DNA from 3 places in the Roseburia sp. AF20-18LB genome. Region 1 is predicted to be linked to each of the others. Evidence: predicted binding sites of a transcription regulator. Region 1 holds the regulator's gene; each other region holds the start of a gene.
What was found. The regulator Rex, encoded in region 1, represses fermentation and respiration genes when NADH is low (regulators of the CRP and FNR family bind a similar motif). The targets are predictions, from matches to a motif close to ATTGTTAANTANTTAACAAT.
Positions count from the first base shown of each region.

Region 2: the regulator Rex is predicted to act here: its motif matches at 1,681-1,700, upstream of DWX65_RS00225 (iron-sulfur cluster assembly scaffold protein).
Region 3: the regulator Rex is predicted to act here: its motif matches at 2,012-2,031, upstream of DWX65_RS09350 (acetyl-CoA C-acetyltransferase).

Region 1 covers NZ_QTWP01000001.1:214,190-221,485, forward strand. Annotated here, with positions in the region: gene alr (alanine racemase) at 1-462, opposite strand, end outside; gene DWX65_RS01095 (NAD(P)H-hydrate dehydratase) at 484-1,971, opposite strand; gene DWX65_RS01100 (hypothetical protein) at 1,975-2,628, opposite strand; gene DWX65_RS01105 (redox-sensing transcriptional repressor Rex) at 2,641-3,291, opposite strand; gene DWX65_RS01110 (ABC-F family ATP-binding cassette domain-containing protein) at 3,369-5,357, opposite strand; gene DWX65_RS01115 (NADP-dependent isocitrate dehydrogenase) at 5,473-6,681, opposite strand; gene DWX65_RS01120 (GntR family transcriptional regulator) at 6,700-7,296, opposite strand, start outside.
Region 2 covers NZ_QTWP01000001.1:42,657-49,952, reverse strand. Annotated here, with positions in the region: gene DWX65_RS00230 (GGGtGRT protein) at 1-927, opposite strand, end outside; gene DWX65_RS00225 (iron-sulfur cluster assembly scaffold protein) at 947-1,639, opposite strand; gene DWX65_RS00220 (putative ABC exporter domain-containing protein) at 1,778-3,355, opposite strand; gene DWX65_RS00215 (ABC transporter ATP-binding protein) at 3,348-4,061, opposite strand; gene DWX65_RS00210 (UDP-N-acetylglucosamine pyrophosphorylase) at 4,292-4,963, opposite strand; gene DWX65_RS00205 (type IA DNA topoisomerase) at 4,941-7,296, opposite strand, start outside.
Region 3 covers NZ_QTWP01000004.1:68,303-75,598, reverse strand. Annotated here, with positions in the region: gene DWX65_RS09360 (HD-GYP domain-containing protein) at 1-419, opposite strand, end outside; gene DWX65_RS09355 (cell wall hydrolase) at 612-1,892, shown strand; gene DWX65_RS09350 (acetyl-CoA C-acetyltransferase) at 2,069-3,253, shown strand; gene DWX65_RS09345 (3-hydroxyacyl-CoA dehydrogenase family protein) at 3,385-4,257, shown strand; gene DWX65_RS09340 (acyl-CoA dehydrogenase) at 4,285-5,439, shown strand; gene DWX65_RS09335 (electron transfer flavoprotein subunit beta/FixA family protein) at 5,521-6,303, shown strand; gene DWX65_RS09330 (electron transfer flavoprotein subunit alpha/FixB family protein) at 6,331-7,296, shown strand, end outside.

The DNA.
Region 1 (7,296 bases):
ACTGATTTGCGCTATCTCTCCTGCATTTTCTTTTTCCACCTGATAACCAATCCGGCTCATTCCGGTATCCACTGCAATGTGTATTGCCACATCCTGACTTTTCTTTGTTGCAGCTTCTGAAAGTGCAACTGCCATCTCATACGTAAATACGGCAGGTTCTAATTTCTGCTCTACAATAATCTCATATTCATCCGGGAATGCAAAACCGAGTATCAGAATCGGCTTCTTAATTCCATGATTTCTTAAAATTACGCCCTCTTCCACTGTGGCTACACAGAAGCCATGGAGATACGGAAGCGGCTCTAATACACGGGCAAGTTCCGTTGCACCATGTCCATATCCATCTGTTTTAATTACCGCAAACATGCTGGTATCTTTCTTTAAAAGCCGGTGCATTGCCTCCATATTCTCAATGGCCGCATCCAGATTCACGCTGGCATATACCCTGCTATATTTTTTCATTTCATTCACCTCAAATTATTATTATGACAACACTTCGGATAATCCGTTTATAATTTCGCCTGCAGTCAGTCCATGCTTTGAAACTGTTTTGCTCCGTTCATCTGCAGCCGCTGCATGTACATATACCCCAAGCGGTGCCGCCTGCTCTGCAGATAAGCCCTGTGCCATCAGACTTCCGATAATTCCGCTCAGTACATCACCACTTCCTGCAGTAGCCATTCCGCTGTTACCGTTCCGGTTAATAAATGTTTTTCCATAAGGAATTGCCGTTACCGTTCTGCTGTCTTTTAAAACGCAGATTACATTATATTCCCTTGCAAAATCTTCCGCAACCTGTTCAATATTTTCTTTGATATAGGAAATGGCAAGCTGTTTTAACCGGGACATTTCCCCCAGATGTGGCGTTAATACCAGTTCCGTATGCGGGCGAAGAAGCTGTTCGGTCTGCTCTGCTATGATATTTAATGCATCGGCATCTACTACCATTGGTACTGCCGCATTCTTAAGTACCGTCTTTACAATACTGTGTGCCACATCACTTTTGCCAATTCCAGGTCCTAAAATAATAACATCTGCCCAGGACAGGCATTCTATCAGCTGCTGTGTATCAGCCTTTTTTGCAGAATAGGTAGTAAGAATTGCCTCCGGCACTGCTGTCTGTAAGATAATACGGTTTTCTTCCGGTGTATATATTCTCACCAGACCACAGCCACTGCGATAAGCTGCCTTTGCTGCAAGAACCGCCGCACCTGCCATATTCACGCTTCCGGCAACCAGAAGGACTTTTCCAAAGGTTCCCTTGTTCGAATCAGCAGCACGATTATTTAAAAAATTTAAATCTTCCTTTGTGATTGCATAAGCTGCAGGTCTTTTATCTAACCAGCTTTCTTCTCCAATTCCGATATCCTTAACCGTAATATTTCCGCAGTATTCTGCACCAGGAAATAATACCATTCCGGTTTTGCAGTAAGCAAAGGTTACGGTATCATCTGCTTTGAATGCACCACCTAATACAGCTCCATTATCTGCCGAGATACCGGATGGTATGTCCACCGCCAGCCGGTGGGCACTGCTCTGGTTCAGCCGTTCCATCAAGTGCACCAGTTCATCATCTAATTTTCGTGATAATCCTATGCCAAATAACGCATCAATAATCAGGCTGTAGGAATTTGCATCCTCCATTTCATCAATAAATGGTACACCATATGATGTCAAGATTTCATACTGTTCTTTTGCCTGCTTTGAAAAATGTGCTTTATTTCCATAGATATATACTTCAACCGGAATGTGGGATAAGTATAACAATCTTGCAATTGCCATACCATCGCCGCCGTTATTTCCGGTTCCACACACTACCAGCACGCGGTTACATGAAATTTCTTTTTCCTGTATTACTTCTATCGCAGAAAGTGCTGCCCGCTCCATCAGAACCATGGATGGCACTTTAAAATGTTCGATTGTATTGGTATCACATGTTTTCATTTCCCGGGAATTTACAAGATATTCCATAAATTAATTCCTTTCGTCCGCATTTTCCACCGCTTTTTTTCCCTGCAGACGGTCTTCATCTTCCTGCCGCAGATCAAATATATTTAAAATATCCACACCAAAAATATCATGCATATAAGAATAAATCTGCCGGTTGTTGATTTCACGGTTCTGTTTTTTGATGATATTTTTCTTAAGTTCTACCCTTACCTTATCAATCCAGGCCGTAATTTCATCTGCTTCTTTGCTGTTCTGTCTTAGTCTCTCATAGCAGTAACGCATGCTTTCTAACATAAGTTCCTGATTTGCACTGTTTATATTTCGTGGAAGTTCAATTAATTCATCCTCAATTTCTTCCATTTTGACATTGACTTCATCAATCAGTCTCTTGTCTTCATCTAATTTTCTGGAAGAAAGATCCCCCTCATTTTCTTCATGAGTTCCTTCCATGTTGACAACAATGCTTTTCATTAACTGATTCTTTGTCTTTTTCAGCTCTTTCAAATCATTATTAAGCTTTCCCTGCTGTTCTAACAACTGATTTACCTTTTCTTCCAGCCGCTTGATTTCACTGGTTTTTCCGCTTAACGCAAAAAGTCTGTGCCATTTCTGATCCAATACAAGTATTGGTACTTTTCTGCTTTCTAATGCTTCCAGAAATTCCTTGTCATCTTTCATGCAAAAACACCTCTATTCCAGCGTTTCCTTTTCCCTTTTGTTCTTTGTCATATTATAGGATAACTGCATCAGGCTGTCTGATAAATGTACATTTTCTACTACAACATTTTCATCCAATACTTCCAGATCCACATGGGCAAAATTCCAGATTGCATGTACACCAAGGCTTACCAGCTGGTTTGCCACAGCATCTGCCTTTTCTTTCGGCATAGTCAGTGTAGCAATATCTACCTTATGTGTCTTTACAAATTCTTCCAGTTTATCAATCATTTCGATTTTATTGCCACGAATGGATTTTCCGCATAACTCCGGATTCACGTCAAACAATCCTACTATGACGAAGCCGAGTTTTTCAAACTTCACATAATTGGCAAGTGCCTGTCCTAAGTTACCAGCTCCAATAATAATAATATTATGCTGTTCATTTAATCCCATAATCTTTCCGATTTCTTCATACAGAAATTGTACATTGTAACCATATCCCTGCTGTCCAAAACCACCAAAATTATTTAAATCTTGTCTGATCTGCGATGCGGTCACTTTCATTCTTGCACTCAGTTCATTCGATGAAATACGTTCTACCCCTTCATCTAAAAGTTCCCCCAGATATCGGTAATATCTTGGCATTCTACGAATTACTGCCTGTGATATTTCTTTGCTCATTCTGCCAGTTCCTCCTGCTCTCAATACCCTACAATAATTATAGTTTCTTGCCGAAAGGATGTCAATGTGTTACAACTTTAACAATCTTTCTGTAAACTTAATTCTTCCCATTTTGCATAGAGTTCTTCCAGCGCTGCCTCTTCCTGCATCTGCTCCTCATGGATTTTGTTTAATTCATAGGAATTTGATGCTACCCCCGGCTTTGACAGTTCATCATTTAATGCTTCTATCTTTGCCTCTCTCTTAGCAATTTCATCTTCTGTACGCTTTAATTCGTTTTCCAGCTTACGTTTTGCTGCCTGCTGTTTCTTCATTTCTTCCCAGCTTAACTTCTGTTTTCCTCCGCCGGATATCTGCTCTGTTCCATTATTTTCTCCAGTTCCATCGGAAACAATGACATTTCCTTTTGCTGCTGAATTTTCTGCACGTTCCTGTGTAGCTGTGCCAAATGCCGCCAACTCCTGAACTTCCTTTTTCTCCAGATAATAATCATAATTTCCAATATAATTTAAAATTGTTTCATTCTTTAAATCAAGAATTCTGCTGGCAGTTTTATTAATAAAATAACGGTCATGGGATACATAAAGCACCGTTCCGGTATAGGAATTGATGGCTGACTCTAAAATTTCCTTCGACATAATATCAAGGTGGTTGGTCGGCTCGTCTAAAATTAAGAAGTTAGCATTGGATAACATCAGTTTTGCCAGTGAAACACGGCCTCTTTCTCCACCACTGATATCACGAATCCGCTTAAACACATCATCATCCGTAAATAAAAATGCTGCTAACACATTTCGAATCTTCGTTGCCTTCAGATTCGGATAAGCATCTGCAATTTCATCAAATAACGTCTTATCCGGGTCTAAGTTCTGATGCTCCTGATCGTAATATCCGATTTCCACATTGCTTCCAAGCTTTATCTCCCCGGCATCTGCGTCTACAATTCCATTGATTATCTTTAAAATGGTGGTTTTCCCGGTACCGTTATTTCCGATTAAAGCAACTTTTTCCCCTCGCTTAATCTGAAAATCAATGTTTGAAAACAGTTTATGCTCGTAAGATTTTGAAAGACCTTTCACCGAAAGTACATCATTTCCACTGGTAATTTCCGGCTCCAATGTAATATGCATATCTGTTTTTTCATCGATTGGCTTCTCAATACGTTCTATTTTATCCAATGCCTTCTCACGGCTTTCCGCACGCTTAATGGACTTTTCCCGGTTAAAGGATTTTAACTTGGATATTACTTCTTCCTGGTGCTTGATTTCCCGCTGCTGGTTATAATACTGTCGCAAAAGACTTTCCCGCTGTATTTCCTTCTGCCTCGCATATGCGGTATAATTTCCCGGAAATACCGTTGCCGTATGGCGGGATATTTCCACTACCTTCGTAACAATCCGGTCTAAGAAATAACGGTCATGGGCTACGATAATTACGGCTCCTTTATAATTCAAAAGATAGTTTTCCAGCCATGCAATCGATGCCATATCAAGGTGGTTGGTCGGCTCGTCGAGCATGATAATGTCAGGCTTGGTTACCAGAAGTCTGCCTAATGCCACTCTGGTCTTCTGTCCTCCGGATAACTCTGACATTTTCTTTCCGAAATCATTTTCCGAAAAACCAAGTCCCTTTAACACACCGTTTATCTCACTGCGAAAAGTCAGTCCGCCCTCTAATTCAAAGGCATGGCTGAAACGGTTATACTGCTCCATATATTTCTCTAATTCATCTGCGCTTACATGCTGCATGTCTTCTTCCATTTTACGAAGCTTTTCTTCTTTTTCGATTAATGCATCGCAGGCATGAAGCACTTCATTATAAATGGTCTCGTTGCTGTCTTTATCCTGATACTGGGCAAGATAACCGATGGTTTTTCCTTTTGCAACGGTTACCTCGCCACTGTCCGGTGCCAGCTCTCCCACTATAATTTTCAATAACGTAGATTTGCCGGCACCATTGATGCCGACAATTGCTGTTTTCTCATTATCTTCTACATGAAAAGAAACATTCTGTATTATGGTGTCTGTCCCAAAGGATTTACTGATATTCTGACAGGCTAAAATCATGGAAGTCTCCTCACTTTTTCTCTTCGCCCCATAAGTAAAGCATTCTTTACAAGGGGCTTTTTATAGCTGAAAATTCCGGGACGGCACACTATTCTGCCCTCCCGGAGTATAAAATTTATAACATTTTCTCTAATGTAGCACGGATTGCCTTGATAAAGTCTTCACTGTTTAATACAGTCGGATTTTCAATTGTAGTAATCAGTGCAAGGTCTTTGGTCATCTTTCCGGATTCAATCGTATCTACACAGGCTTTTTCCAGTTTGTCGGCAAATGTGCTTAACTCCTGGTTGCCATCTAATTCACCTCTCTTACGAAGTGCTCCGGTCCATGCAAAAATAGTTGCTACGGAGTTGGTGGATGTTTCTTCTCCCTTGAGGTGTTTATAATAGTGACGCTGAACTGTTCCGTGTGCAGCTTCATATTCATAATATCCTGCCGGTGATACCAGTACGGAAGTCATCATGGCAAGGGAACCAAATGCAGATGATACCATATCACTCATAACATCTCCATCATAGTTCTTACATGCCCAGATAAAGCCGCCCTCTGCTTTCATCACACGGGCTACCGCATCATCGATTAAGGTATAGAAGTAGGTAATTCCTGCTTCTTCGAATTTTTCTTTATATTCCGCATCAAAGATTTCCTGGAAAATATCTTTGAAAGTATGGTCATATTTTTTGGAAATGGTATCCTTGGTTGCAAACCATAAATCCTGTCTGGTAGAAAGTGCATAGCTAAAGCAGCTTCTTGCAAAGCTTTCGATAGAATCATTTAAGTTATGCTGTCCCTGGACAACACCTGCTCCGGTAAAGTTATGAATCAGCTCTCTTGTTTCCGTTCCGTCCTCTGCTGTATAAACCAGTTCACATTTTCCCGGTCCCGGAATCTTCATTTCAGAAGCCTTGTATACATCACCGTAAGCATGTCTTGCAATGGTAATCGGTTTCTTCCAGTTCTTAACACATGGCTCAATTCCCTTTACAACGATTGGTGCACGGAATACCGTTCCATCTAACATTGCACGGATAGTTCCATTCGGACTCTTCCACATTTCCTTTAAGTTGTACTCCGTCATACGTGCTGCATTTGGTGTAATGGTAGCACATTTTACTGCAACACCGTATTTCTTTGTTGCATTTGCAGAATCTACAGTTACCTGGTCATCCGTTTCATTACGATGTTCAAGACCCAGGTCATAATATTCTGTGTTCAAATCAATAAATGGTAATAACAGTTCATCCTTAATCATTTTCCAAAGGATTCTTGTCATTTCGTCTCCGTCCATTTCAACCAAAGGGGTAGTCATTTTAATTTTGTCCATCTTTCTATCCTCCATTTACTATTTCAGCAGATTGTCCCAGCCATAATTATCCATATTTTCAATAGTATTTAACATATGACTTGTCGCAAGCAGTTCTGCTTCTTTTGCATTGTGCTGCTTCAATGCTTCTACAATCTTTTTATGTTCATCATTTGATTTTACCACACGATCCGGCATTGACAAAGTGATTTTTCGAACTCTTTCCACATAATGATGAAATGCAGACAATTCATGCTTTAACATTTTGCTTCCGGAAGCTTCATAAAGCACCTCATGAAACTTATTATCCAGCTCCAATATCTGTGCATAATTTTCCTTCTTAGCATGAAATTCCACCAGAAAAATGTTTTCTTCCAGTTCCGCTATCTGCTCCTTGGTAATTCTGTCTGCCGCCCACTTTGTGCAAAGTCCCTCCAGCCGTGCACGGATTTCATAGATATCTTTTACGTCTTCTTTCGTAATTCCCTCTACGAATGCTCCGCGGTTTGGAATGATTCTGACGAGTCCTTCCAGTTCAAGCTGCCTTAAGGCTTCTCTTACCGGAGTACGGCTGACACCCAGTTCATCACCCAGGGTTTTTTCTTTTAATTCTTCATCGCACTTGTATTTTCCGGA
Region 2 (7,296 bases), 170 kb from region 1:
GATTAAGCCCATCATCTCAACGTGAGCTGGTACGGAAGAAGAACCTGCAAACTGTGCATCAGAGTGCATACGTCCCATAGTATCTGTCATACCATAAGAAGCAGGACCTGCAGCCATGTTATCTGGGTGAAGGGTACGTCCTGTACCACCGCCGGATGCTACAGAGAAGTATTTCTTACCCTGCTCGATACATTCTTTCTTGTATGTACCTGCAACCGGATGCTGGAAACGTGTTGGGTTGGTAGAGTTACCAGTAATGGAAACACCTACGTTCTCATGATGCATGATTGCAACACCTTCCTGAACATCATCAGCACCGTAACATTTTACAGTTGCACGAAGTCCGTTAGAATATGCTTTTTCATATACAACATTAAGTTTTGCTGCTTTGTAATCATACTGTGTCTCAACAAATGTAAATCCGTTGATACGGGAAATAATCTGTGCAGCGTCTTTTCCAAGTCCGTTTAAGATAACACGAAGTGGTTTCTGACGTACTTTGTTTGCTTTCTCAGCGATTCCGATTGCACCTTCAGCAGCTGCAAAGGACTCGTGTCCAGCTAAGAAACAGAAGCACTCTGTCTCTTCCTCTAATAACATTTTTCCAAGGTTACCATGTCCAAGACCTACTTTTCTGTGGTCAGCAACAGAACCTGGAATACAGAATGCCTGAAGACCTTCACCGATTGCTGCAGCAGCATCAGCAGCTCTTTTGCATCCTTTTTTGATTGCGATTGCAGCACCTACAGTGTAAGCCCAGCAAGCGTTCTCGAAACAGATAGGCTGGATTTTCTTTACCTGATCATATACATCAAGTCCAGCATCTTTTGTAATTTTTTCAGCTTCTTCAATAGAGCTGATACCATAGCTGTTTAATACAGCGTTAATCTGGTCAATTCTTCTTTCATATCCTTCAAATAATGCCATTATCTTCGTCTCTCCTTTCTTACTCTTCTCTTGGGTCAATGATCTTAACAGCATCAGCTACACGACCATACTGGCCTTTTGCTTTTTCCCATGCAGTGTTAGGGTCATCACCTTTTTTGATAAAGTCTGTCATTTTTCCAAGAGAAACGAACTGATATCCGATAACTTCGTTGTTCTCGTCAAGAGCGATGCCTGTTACATAACCTTCAGCCATCTCTAAGTAACGAACACCTTTCTCCTTTGTTGCGTACATAGTACCAACCTGGGAACGAAGTCCTTTTCCTAAATCTTCCAGACCAGCACCTACTGCAAGTCCGTCATCAGAGAATGCACTCTGAGTACGTCCGTAAACGATCTGTAAGAATAATTCTCTCATTGCTGTATTGATTGCGTCACAAACAAGGTCAGTATTTAATGCTTCAAGAATTGTTTTTCCCTGAAGAACCTCTGCTGCCATTGCTGCTGAATGTGTCATACCTGAGCATCCGATTGTCTCAACCAGTGCTTCTTCAATCACACCATTTTTTACATTTAATGAAAGCTTGCAGGCACCCTGCTGTGGTGCACACCAGCCTACACCGTGTGTAAATCCTGAAATATCTTCAATTTTTTTGGAATGAACCCATTTTCCTTCTTCTGGAATTGGAGCTGGCTCATGTTTTGCGCCCTTGGCAACAGGACACATGTTTTCGACTTCCTTCGTGTAAATCATTATAAGACTCCTTTCGATATGAAATATATATCATGTTAAACTTTGTTATACATTTAACACACCGCCCTCATTTTCTCACATTTTTTGACATTCGTCCAGTCTTTTTTACAGGAAATGCCCCTTAATTTTCTCAATTTGTTAATCTAATGCCTCCATCCGCTCAAATGCAAAGGATGCTCCGATTGCTCCAACCAGTGTCAGCAGGAATATAACGACTATCATCATAATAAATCCTGCAGTCACAGAAATGAACGCTCCCGTTGCTACTACCACAATGATTCCGACACATAATACCAGTCCCTGGAACAGCATCCGAAGAATCGTTCTGCCCAGTTCTCCAAACATTTTCCCTATCACGACATCTGCCAGCATATTCATATAAAGCTTATTAGCATTCAGGCACATATATAAAATGACGGTCAAAATCATGTAAGACACCGGAAGTCCCATTACGATACTGCCCGGCAGCGTAATCAGAAGTCCGTCAATCAGCGCACGGATATGCTCCATTTTGGTGGCATACCACATTTTCTTAAAATTGCTGTCCGGAATCAGATAGGTGTATGGATTTGCCAGTTCCTTCGACCACTTCGTCTTATAACCGCTGAAAATAAAGATAACATAGGCAATGACGCCCGGAATTACAAACATTTTAAAAGGCTGGCTGGAAATTTTATTATAATAAGAAACAACCGCAATTGCCACACCTATAACCAGAAACAGCACCGAATTCCAGCCAAAGATAAAGAAACGGTTTTTACGGTATTCTAATACCTGCCGGTAGAAAATTGCTTTAGCGTAAGTTCCCTTATAAGCCATCTTTACATTCCGCAAATACTTTTTCTTGCCATTTCCCACTACGACTTCGCCCTTTTTCGAGCGTTTCATCCGGTCATCATAATCTTCTGCAAATTTTGCAGCATCTTCATAGAATTCTCCGGTACACTTCATCTTTTTCGCATAAAGTACCAGCAAAACAGTACTGGTTAAAAGAAGTACGGTTGCCACCACATTGATTCCTACAGGGCCTATGATAATAAGCTGAATCAATGCAATTTCCCAGCCTATAATCGGAATCAGCTGTACCACCGGAAGCTGGATTAAGTCCACAAACACAGATAACTGCATGCCTTTCACCGAAACAAAGTAGATTGCCACCAGTGTAAAAGCTGCCATTACTCCATACATAATATAAGTAAGTACGGTAAAGAACTGTTTGGGAAGTGTTTCATTTCCATAGCAGATAATCATTAACGCTCCCTCTAAAATATTTTCCAGCACACCAGCATAAAGGAAATATAAAATCATCTTATATGGTGTAACACCAAATACACCAATTCCAAGTACCAGTACAAATAGTTCAACAATAAAATTGGTTAAGAACTGCTTCATTCCGGCATGAAGAATAACTTTCTTCGGTTCTTCCGGTGCAGCAAATACAAAATGTACTTCTGACGGGCGGAACAACAGTCCTTTTCTCTTGATATAGGAAATCAGATTTGCCGGAACAATCATAACCATCAGTACGGATAAAACAGTTGCAATTCCTTCCGGGCTGTTTAATCCGAAATCGACAGACATGGAACCAAGTCCATACAATACCAATGCTGCATATAAAACAACAAATACCAGTGCAAGAAAAGTCTGTGGCCGTTTCAGGCTCCGCTTCAATTTATTCTTAATGGTCTGGAAAAAAACAAAGGAAAGACTACTCATGTTCTTCACCACCAGTCTTTGGTTCTGTCACTTCAAAGAATAGTTCTTCTATGTCTTTATCCGCAATTTCATTTTTGTTAAATGTTGCTATAATTTTCCCTTGTTCCATTACAAACATCACATCCCACAAATCTTTTACCATTTCAAGCATATGGGTACTGATAAGAATGGTACAGCCTTTCTCTTTTAACTCAAGCACAACTTCTTTCAGTTCTTTTATGGCTGCCGGGTCAAGTCCAACCATTGGCTCATCCAACATAACAACCTTTGGATGAATAGCAAGTGCACAACAAATACTGACCTTCTGCATCATTCCTTTGGACAATTCATTTCCCAGCTTCTCCTGTTTATCCAGAAGTTCAAAACGTGTCAGCAGTGCATCTATTTCTTTCTCTGTAATGTCACTGTTATATGCCCGCTTCACATATTCGATATGCTCCCGCACCGTCAGTGCTTCAAACATTGCCGGAATCTCCGGTACATAGCCAAATATTTTCTTCGCTTCCAGGCTTCTTGCCTTCATTCCATTAATACCAACACCGCCTTCATAACGAAGGAGTCCTGCAATACTCTTTATAATGGTTGATTTTCCGGCACCATTTGGTCCAAGCAGGATACCGACCTGACCATCCTGCACCATAAAGCTGACATGGTCCACTGCTACATTCTTTCCATATTTCTTAGTAAGCTCTTGTACTTCTAACATTTTCACCCTCCAAAATTCACGAGAAACACTCTTTGTAAGCTTCCCGTATATACTGCGAGAAACACTCTTTTCAAAGTTCTCGTCCAACTAAAAAGCAGCCGTATGTATTACTTAATTAATACAGTAATGCATACAGCTGTTTTTGTCAACCATTCATTTCTTAATTTTCTATTGTCATTTTTCTGCAAGCAGCTACCGCAGGTAACTTCTGCGGGTAAATTTCCATCCGTTTAACCTTCTGCTTTACTTACAATTTCATTCTTATTCTTATAAATAGAATGCGCCGGAACTACTCCACGTACCGGGGAAAGCGGATAAATATTGGTATGTGGTCCGATGACCGTTCCCGGATTCAATACGGAATTACAGCCGACCTCTACAAAATCTCCTAACATGGCACCAAATTTCTTACGTCCGGTTTCCATCTTCTCATCAGCAGATTTTACTACCACCAGTGTCTTATCGGATTTTACATTGGATGTGATGGAACCTGCTCCCATGTGTGACTTGTATCCTAAAATAGAATCTCCCACATAATTATAGTGTGGTACCTGCACGGAATTAAAAAGAATGACATTCTTTAACTCGGTAGAATTGCCTACCACCGTTCCTTTTCCGACAATTGCATTACCACGAATGAATGCACAATGTCGTATTTCAGCATTTTCATCAATAATTAAAGGACCATTTAAACATGCTGTCGGTGCCACGGCAGCGGATTTTGCCACCCAGATATCCTCACCCTTCTGTTCATAAACATCCGGATTCAATGTTTTTCCCAGTTCTTTGATATAATCTCCGATTCCGGCAAGTGCCTCCCACGGATAAGTAAATTGTGCAAGATAATCCTTTGCGATTGTCTCCTCTAATGTATACATATTACTGATTTTGCACTGTTCCATCTTTCTCTTCCTCTCTTTCTTCTTCCGGTTTCCGGTCAAAATCAAAACGGATTTCATCCTCTTCAAACTTCAGACAGGTATCAAATACATTTCCTGCTTTCGAAGTAAATCCGGTTATTTTTTTAGCGGTATATCCTTTTGCAAAAAGCTCTTCTAATACTTCTTCAGCCAGTTCCACCTTTGCTACATAACGGTTCACCCGGAATCCGCAGTCACATTCATAGTACCACTGGCTTTTCTTTAACAATGCCCCACACTTTGGACATTTTACTTTTGTCTCTTCCGGTTTCGGACGCTCCGGAAAGTCAAATTCAATGCGTCCATCCTCGGTAAGCTTCAATGGTGCATCAAATTTCTTGCCATTCTTAGATTTAAACCCTGTTATAATTTCTGTCTTTCCTGTCAGTAAAAGTGCTTTTACCTGAGTTTCCTTTAATTTTACTCCGGCTATTTTACCGATTGAGAAACGGCAGCTGTCCTCTTTGTTTCTGTCATAATTGGCACAGCCATAGCCAAATGGCGTCTGCACAATATCACCCTGACACAGTGGACATTTTACATCTTTTACCTTCTTTGCTTCCACATGCTCAAAATCAAATTTCAGGACTTTCTTTCCATTCTCATCTTCTCCAAGCATCAGGCAGGCATCAAATTTCTTCTTATTCTTTGAAGTAAATCCGCGAATCGTTCCGGTTCTTCCATTGGTCAGAAGCTCCTTCACCTGGGCGGTATTTAAATCTTTCCCGGCTATTTTGCCAATGGCAAACCGGCAGCCAGACTCATCTTCCGCTTTATAATTGGCACAGCCATAACCAAATGGCTTTATTTCTATTGCTCCGCCACACAACGGACAACTTACGCCCTCTATGGTCTCCGGTTCATTCTGTGAAAAATCAAAGGTTATATTCGGTTTTCCTTCTTCATCCTTTGTCATCACAAGGCAGGCAGAAAACTTCTTCTTATTCTTCGAAGTAAATCCCTTTAAGACTCCGGTTCTGCCTTCGCTTAATAACTGCTTTACTTCTTCATCGTTAAGCTCTCTTCCGGCGATGGAACCAATAGCAAAACGGCATCCACTGCCATCTTTATTATAATTCGAGCAGCCATAACCAAAAGGTGTAGTCTCAATCTCGCCGCCACAGACCGGACAGGTTGCTCCGATTTTAACCCTTGCCTTCATATCTTTGGCATTGCTGCCAGCCAATGGACGAATCTGACCGGCAATCTGGCTGGTGAGATTTTCATTTATCATGGAAACTGTTTCTTTCCGGATAAATTCCTCTAACTTCTCCCGATAATCTTCCATCGGAACCGTTCCCTGGGTAATGCCATCCAAGCCCTTTTCCCAGGAAGCGGTCATCTTCGGATTCAAAAGTGCCGGAACAGTCATATTCACCACTTCATAAACCATCTCGCCTAAGGCTTCCGGCGTCAGCACCTGTGTTTTCTTATTCAAAGCAAGGTAGCCGATACGCACCAGCTTCTTGATGATTTCTGCCCTTGTAGCAGAGGTTCCAATTCCGGAGCCTTTAATCTGTTCTCTTAATTCCTCTTCCTCGATTAACTGTCCCGCATTTTCCATGGCAAGCACCATGGAACCTGAAGTATAACGCTTTGGTGGAGAAGTCTTTCCCTCTTTTACCAGAAATTCTTTTACTTCTGCGGTATCTCCTTCTTTGAGACTATCTGCAAGTTTTAGTAATGCTGCGCTGTTCTTCGGATTGTTTTCTTCTCCGTCGCCATCTTCCTTTTCCCGCTTTTCTTTGGTATCCGGTCTTCCGGCAATTTCAAGATATCCGGGAACCTTTAATACTTTTGCCCCGGCAAAGAAAGATTCCTTTTCAATTCCGATGGTCAGCTTTACCGTCTGATACTGTGCCGGCGGATAGAAAATACTTAAGAAACGCCGCACGATCAGTTCATAGACCCGCTTCTGCAATTCCGTCAGCGACTTATATTCATTGACCTGTCCGGTTGGAATAATAGCATAATGGTCTGTAATCTTACTATCATCGGTATAACTGCTCTTTCCGATATTTTTATATAAACCATGCTCCACAATACTTTGTACAAAAGGTGCAACCGGCTCAAAGGAACGGAGTCCTCTGATATTCTTACTGATTTCTTTTGCAACGGCAGAAGATAATACTCTTGCATCTGTTCTCGGATAAGTAGTCAGCTTTCTTTCATATAAGTCCTGTGCTACCTGCAGCGTCTCGTCCGGGCTGATTTTAAACCTTTTCGAGCACTCTGCCTGCAGCTCCGCCAGGTTAAATAAAAGCGGTGCATGTTTCTTTGAAATCCCTTTATCTACTGTTCTTACAATCGCCGTT
Region 3 (7,296 bases), on a different contig from region 1:
ATGGCGACCAGAATAGCAACGCTGATGGAATGCTTGTATACATAATCCGCAGAGCTTCTTAAATTCTGCGCAAAGTTCAGCTTGTGGTCAAGACGGCCATACTGGGACAGAATCGAAGAGACCAGCGTTGGAAGCTTGTCCGGCTGTCTGCCTTTACGAATCATATCCATGCAGTCGCGAAGCTGGAACATGGAAATGGTCTGGAACTGTTCGAAAGCAATATCCTCGTCGGATAATGGCGGAACCGGTTCGGCAGGCTCCAGAATATAAATACCAATCAGCTCGAAATTCCGGATACTTTCGATACCCTGCCGGGTCAGTCTGGTGTCGCGGTCATAAAGCATGACGCCCAATTTATTATAGATAGGTTTAGCAAGACGCATGCCGGGTTTTAAGTCATCTGTCCGTATAAATAGCATAGCGGTTACCTCCTTACAAAATATGTTTTTCTCCGTTAAAATTCCTAGTTCAAATATAGCACAAGCAGAGAGGAAAAACAATCTTGGGATTGAAAAAGAAGTGTAGTTTTTCGTTGCATTTTCATAAGAAAGCCGTCTATAATAAAGGAAGAAAACAAGAGGCGTGATAAATCCATAAAAGAGGATAAAGATATGAAGAAAAACAGTAAACAACGTATGTTTTCCGCATTGCTGATACTGTTTCTGCTGATACAGATGACGGTGCAGGCAGACACCGGCACCAGGGAAAGAGTGGATCTGGCATCTAAGGACACCGGAAGCAGCGTGGAAGAACTGGAACGTCAGAGAGAGGAACAGCAGTCGCAGCTTGATTCCTTGAAAGAATATCAGATAAATCTTTCCGATGAACTGACGGAATTAAATAATGGATTGCAGGAAATCAGCAACGAACTGGCGGATACCCAGGATGAAATTGCGGCGAAAAATGTGGAGATTGAAGCAGCAGAAAGCCGGATTGCAGAGCTGACAACACGTTCTGAGAGCCAGTACGAAGCCATGAAGAAAAGAGTACAATATATGTACGAAAATGGTAATCAGTCTTACCTGGAGCTGCTGCTTGGATCAAGCTCCTTTTCGGATTTTTTAAACCGGATGGAATATGCCAAATCTATTTATGATTATGACAGGCAGGAGCTTTCTGATTATCAGGATACACTGGCTGAATTAAAACAGCAGGAGGAAGATTTAGAGACGGCAAAAGAAGAACTGCTTGCGGCAGAACAGACGAAGCAGGAGCAGAAGAGCAAGGCAGACAGTCTGGTGGCAGCCCAGCAGGAAAAATTAAGTGCAGCAAAGTCGGATGTTGCAGATGCAGAGACGGAAATAGCAGACACAGATGCGGAAATCGCAAGACAGAAAGCCTATGAGGAAGAATTAGAGGCACAGAAGGCGAAAGAAGATGCTGCCCGTCAGGAGGAGATTAGGCGTCAGGAAGAGGAACTTATTAACAGTCAGCAGCCAGATGCTTCAGATAATAATGTAAATCCGGATGGGACATCCACCGGGGATAATACCACAGGAAGCGATACTTCCGGTGGCGGAACTTCGGACAACGGCACTTCCGGTGGCGGGACAGTGAATGCCAGTGATGTTGCCATGCTGGCAGCACTGATCCAGTGCGAAGCAGGCGGCGAAAGCTATGAAGGGAAGCTTGCCGTTGGAAGCGTGGTCATGAACCGTGTGGACAGCAGTTATTTCCCGGATACCGTGGTAGGTGTCATCTATCAGAGCGGGCAGTTCTCACCGGTAGCCAGCGGTCGTTTCGCAGTAGTGCTTTCATCCGGGGCAGATGCGTCCTGTGTGCAGGCTGCCACAGAAGTATTAGCAGGCACAAGAACCTTAAACTGCTTATATTTCCGCAGAAACAACGGACTGATTAATGGAACTGTAATCGGAAACCATGTATTTTATTAAGGAAAGCTGAAAATCCGGCTCAATAAAGCAAGTTTCACTTGCAAAAATCCCCTTTCTATGATAACATCAGATTGTCGGGAAAGAGCCGGAAAGGCTTTCTTTTATTTTTTTTACAAAAGATTGTTAAAAAAATAACAATAGTAAAAGGCAAATTTAATTCAGAAGGAGACGAGAAAATGGCACAGAAAGTAGTTTTAGCAGGCGCATGTCGTACCGCAATCGGTAAAATGGGAGGAGCTTTAAGCAATACTCCAGCCGCAGATTTAGGCGCAATCGTAATCAAAGAAGCATTAAACAGAGCTGGTGTTAAACCAGAACAGGTTGATGAAGTAATGATGGGATGTGTAATCCAGGCAGCACAGGGACAGAACGTTGCACGTCAGGCTTCTATCAAAGCAGGTTTACCAATCGAGGTTCCTGCATTTACATTAAACGTAGTTTGTGGTTCTGGTTTGAAATGTGTAAACGAAGCTGCAAACATGATTATGGCTGGTCAGGCAGACATCGTTGTTGCAGGTGGTATGGAGAACATGTCTATGGCACCTTACGCTATGACAAAAGCTCGTTTTGGATATCGTATGAACAATGCAACAATTATCGATACCATGGTAAATGATGCATTAACAGACGCATTTAATCATTATCATATGATGATTACAGCAGAGAACGTATGTGACAAATACGGAATTACCCGTGAAGAGTTAGACGAGTTCTCAGCAAACAGCCAGCAGAAATGTGAAAAGGCAATTGCTGAAGGCAGATTCAAAGACGAAATCGTTCCTGTACCTGTTAAGGTTAAGAAAGAAACTGTTATGTTTGATACAGATGAGGGACCACGTCCAGGCACAACTGCTGAGTCATTAAGCAAATTAAGATGCTGCTCTGGTAAAGAGGGTGGACTTGTTACAGCAGGTAATGCTTCCGGTATCAACGATGGTGCAGCAGCAATCGTTGTTATGAGCGAAGAAAAAGCAAAAGAGCTTGGTGTTAAACCAATGGCTACATGGGTTGCAGGAGCACTTGGCGGAGTTGAGCCGGAAATCATGGGTGTTGGACCTGTTGCTTCTACAAAGAAAGTTCTTGCAAGAACCGGAATGTCTATCGATGATTTCGACTTAATCGAGGCAAACGAAGCATTCGCTGCTCAGTCAATCGCAGTTGCAAGAGATCTTGGATTTGATATGTCTAAGGTAAACGTAAACGGTGGTGCAATCGCACTTGGACATCCTGTTGGAGCATCTGGATGCCGTATCTTAGTTACATTGCTTCATGAGATGCAGAAGAGAGACGCTAAGAAAGGTCTTGCTACTCTGTGTATCGGTGGTGGAATGGGCTGCTCAACAATCGTTGAGAGAGACTAATTCACTCTTTCTGAATAAGTAAATATACCCGGGAAGTGCAAAACGCTTCTCGGGTCTTGCGTTGCAAGTTATAACCCAGAAGGCTTTCGTTTTCGGGTAAATATAATACATAATTTTTAAGGAGGACTAACATGAAAGTTGGCGTTATTGGTGCAGGTACCATGGGACAGGGCATTGCAAAAGCATTTGCTCAGGTAGAAGGATATGAAGTAGCTCTTTGCGACATCAAGCAGGAATGGGCTGATGGCGGAAAAGAGAAAATCGCAAAAGGATATGCAAGACTGGTAGAAAAAGGAAAAATGACACAGGAAACTGTTGACGGAATCCTTGCTAAAATCACACCAGGTTTAAAAGAGAATCTTTGCGCAGACTGCGATTTAATCGTAGAAGCAGCATTCGAAGATATGGGCGTTAAGAAGACAACATTCCAGGAGCTTGATAAGATTGCTAAACCAGAATGTATCTTTGCTTCTAATACATCCAGTCTTTCTATTACAGAAATCGGAAATGGTCTTACCCGTCCAATGGTAGGTATGCATTTCTTCAACCCGGCAGACAGAATGAAATTAATCGAAGTTATCGCTGGTGTAAATACTCCTGCTGAAACAGTAGAAGCTATTAAGAAAATCTCTGTAGAAATCGGAAAAACTCCGGTACAGGTAAATGAAGCTGCAGGTTTCGTAGTAAACCGTATCTTAATCCCAATGATTAACGAAGCTGCATTTATCAAAATGGAAGGTGTATCTGATATCGCAGGTATCGACGCAGCTATGAAGCTTGGTGCAAATCATCCAATGGGACCTCTTGAGTTAGGTGACTTCATTGGTCTTGACATCTGCCTTGCAATCATGGATGTACTTTACAACGAGACAGGCGACAGCAAATATCGTGCATGTCCATTAATCCGTAAAATGGTTCGTGGTGGTAACCTCGGCGCTAAGAGCGGAAAAGGATTCTATGTATACAACGCTGACCGTACAAAGACCCCGGTTGACGCTCAGTAAAATAAAATTTATGGAGGATTTCAGAACATGGATTTCAGTTTAGATAAGAAACATGAAATGGCGAGAACTCTGTTCAGAGATTTCGCAGAAAACGAAGTAAAACCTCTGGCTCAGGAAGTTGATGAGACAGAAGTATTCCCACAGGGAACAGTTGATAAAATGGCAAAATTTGGTTTCATGGGAATTCCGGTACCAAAGGAGTACGGCGGACAGGGATGTGACCCATTAACCTATGTTATGTGTGTAGAAGAGTTATCTAAAGTTTGTGGTACAACAGGTGTTATCGTATCTGCACATACTTCTCTTTGCATCGACCCAATTATGACTTACGGTACAGAAGAGCAGAAACAGAAATATGTAAAACCACTTGCAACAGGTGAGAAGCTTGGTGCATTCGCATTAACAGAGCCTGGTGCTGGTACAGATGCCCAGGGAGCACAGACCAAGGCTGTATTAGATGGTGATGAGTGGGTATTAAACGGATCTAAATGCTTTATTACAAACGGTAAAGTTGCAGACGTTTATATCGTAATTGCAATCACAAGTGTTACCGAAGATAAGAGAGGAAGAAAGAAGAAGAACTTCTCTGCATTCATCGTGGACAAGGGAGCTCCTGGATTCTCCTTCGGAACAAAAGAAAAGAAAATGGGTATCCGTGGATCATCTACATACGAGTTAATCTTCGAAGACTGCAGAATTCCAAAGGAAAATCTGTTAGGACCGGAAGGAAAAGGATTCCCAATCGCTATGCATACTCTGGATGGCGGACGTATCGGTATCGCAGCTCAGGCACTTGGTATTGCAGAAGGTGCATTAGACAGAGCAGTTGCATACACCAAAGAAAGAAAACAGTTTGGTCGTTCTATCGCTCAGCAGCAGAATACCCAGTTCAAGCTTGCTGATATGGCAACCAGAATTGAAGCAGCTCAGATGCTGGTTTACAAAGCTGCTATGGCTAAAGCAACACAGAAGGTATATTCTGTAGAAGCAGCAAAAGCAAAATTATTCGCAGCAGAAACCGCAATGGCAGTTACTACAGAAGTAGTTCAGTTATTCGGTGGATACGGATACATCAGAGAATACGATGTAGAGCGTATGATGCGTGATGCTAAGATTACAGAGATCTACGAAGGAACAAGCGAAGTTCAGAGAATGGTTATTTCTGGCGCATTATTAAAATAGTTTCTGACAGATCGGCGCAAAAGGATTTTAAACGAAAAATCATGGCGCACACAAATTAAAAATATAAGGAGTGAATATACCGTGAAAATAGTTGTATGTGTAAAACAGGTACCAGATACAAAAGGCGGAGTAAAATTTAATCCGGATGGTACTTTGGATAGAGCTGCAATGCTCACTATCATGAACCCAGATGACAAAGCAGGTCTGGAAGCAGCATTAAGATTAAAAGATCAGTACGGTGCAGAAGTTACTGTACTTACCATGGGACTTCCAAAGGCTGATGAAGTTCTTCGTGAAGCAATGGCAATGGGCGCTGACAAGGGAATCCTTGTAACAGACCGTGTATTAGGTGGTGCAGATACCTGGGCTACTTCTACTACAATCGCTGGTGCATTAAGAAATCTTGACTATGATTTAATTATCACAGGCCGTCAGGCTATCGATGGAGATACCGCACAGGTTGGTCCTCAGATCGCAGAGCATCTTGGACTTCCGGTTATTTCCTATGCACAGGATATCAAAGTAGAAGGTGACAGCGTAATCGTTGAGCGTCAGTTTGAAGATGGATATCATGTATTAAAAGCAAAAATGCCTTGCTTAGTTACAGCATTATCTGAATTAAACGAGCCGCGTTACATGACTCCAGGCGGAATCTTCGATGCATTTGACAAAGAAGTAACTGTATGGGGCAGAGCTGACCTTAAAGACGTAGATGATTCTAACCTTGGTCTGAAAGGTTCACCGACCAAAATCGCAAAAGCATCTGACAAAGTTCGTAAAGGTGCAGGCGAGAAGGTTGCTCTCGATACTGACGAAGCAGTATCTTACTTAATTGGCAAATTCAAAGAGAAACATATCATCTAATAAAAATAAGGAAAAGTGGTGAATAAAATGGGTTTAGAAGAGTATAAAGGAGTATTTGTCTTTGCACAGCAGGTAGACAACACATTAAATGGTGTTGCTTTTGAGTTACTTGGAAAGGGCAAAGAACTTGCAAAAGATTTAAATACAGAAGTAACTGCAGTATTAATTGGTTCTGATGTGAAAGGTCTTGCAGATCAGCTTGCTGAGTACGGCGCTGATAAAGTTATCGTAGTAGATGATCCGGAACTGAAGAACTACAGAACAGAGCCATATGCACATGCATTAGCATCTGTAATCAACGAATTCAAACCAGAAGTTATGTTAGTTGGTGCAACAGCAATCGGTCGTGACCTTGGTCCTACTGTATCTGCAAGAGTTGCAACAGGTCTGACAGCTGACTGTACTGTTCTTGAGATTGGTGATTTCCCAATCAATCCGGTTGGAAACCAGGAGCAGAAACACAATCAGTTACTGATGACCCGTCCTGCATTCGGTGGAAATACCATCGCAACAATTGCTTGTCCGGATAACCGTCCTCAGATGGCTACTGTACGTCCAGGCGTTATGCAGAAAATTGCTCCAATCAAAGGTGCAAAAGCAGAAGTTATCGAGTTCAATCCAGGATTTACACCAAACAACAGATATGTTGAAATCATGGATATCGTAAAAGAAGTTAAGAATACAGCAAACATCATGGACGCTAAGATCTTAGTATCCGGTGGTCGTGGAGTTGGTTCTAAAGAAAACTTCAAACTGTTAGAGGACTTAGCAGAAGTTCTTGGTGGAACAGTAAGCTGCTCCCGTGCAGTTGTAGAGAATGGATGGCTTCCAGTTGACTTACAGGTAGGTCAGACAGGAAAGACAGTTCGTCCTCAGATTTACTTTGCAATCGGTATTTCCGGAGCAATCCAGCACGTAGCTGGTATGGAAGATTCTGATCTCATCATCGCAATCAATAAAGACGAAGATGCTCCAATCTTCGACGTTGCAGAT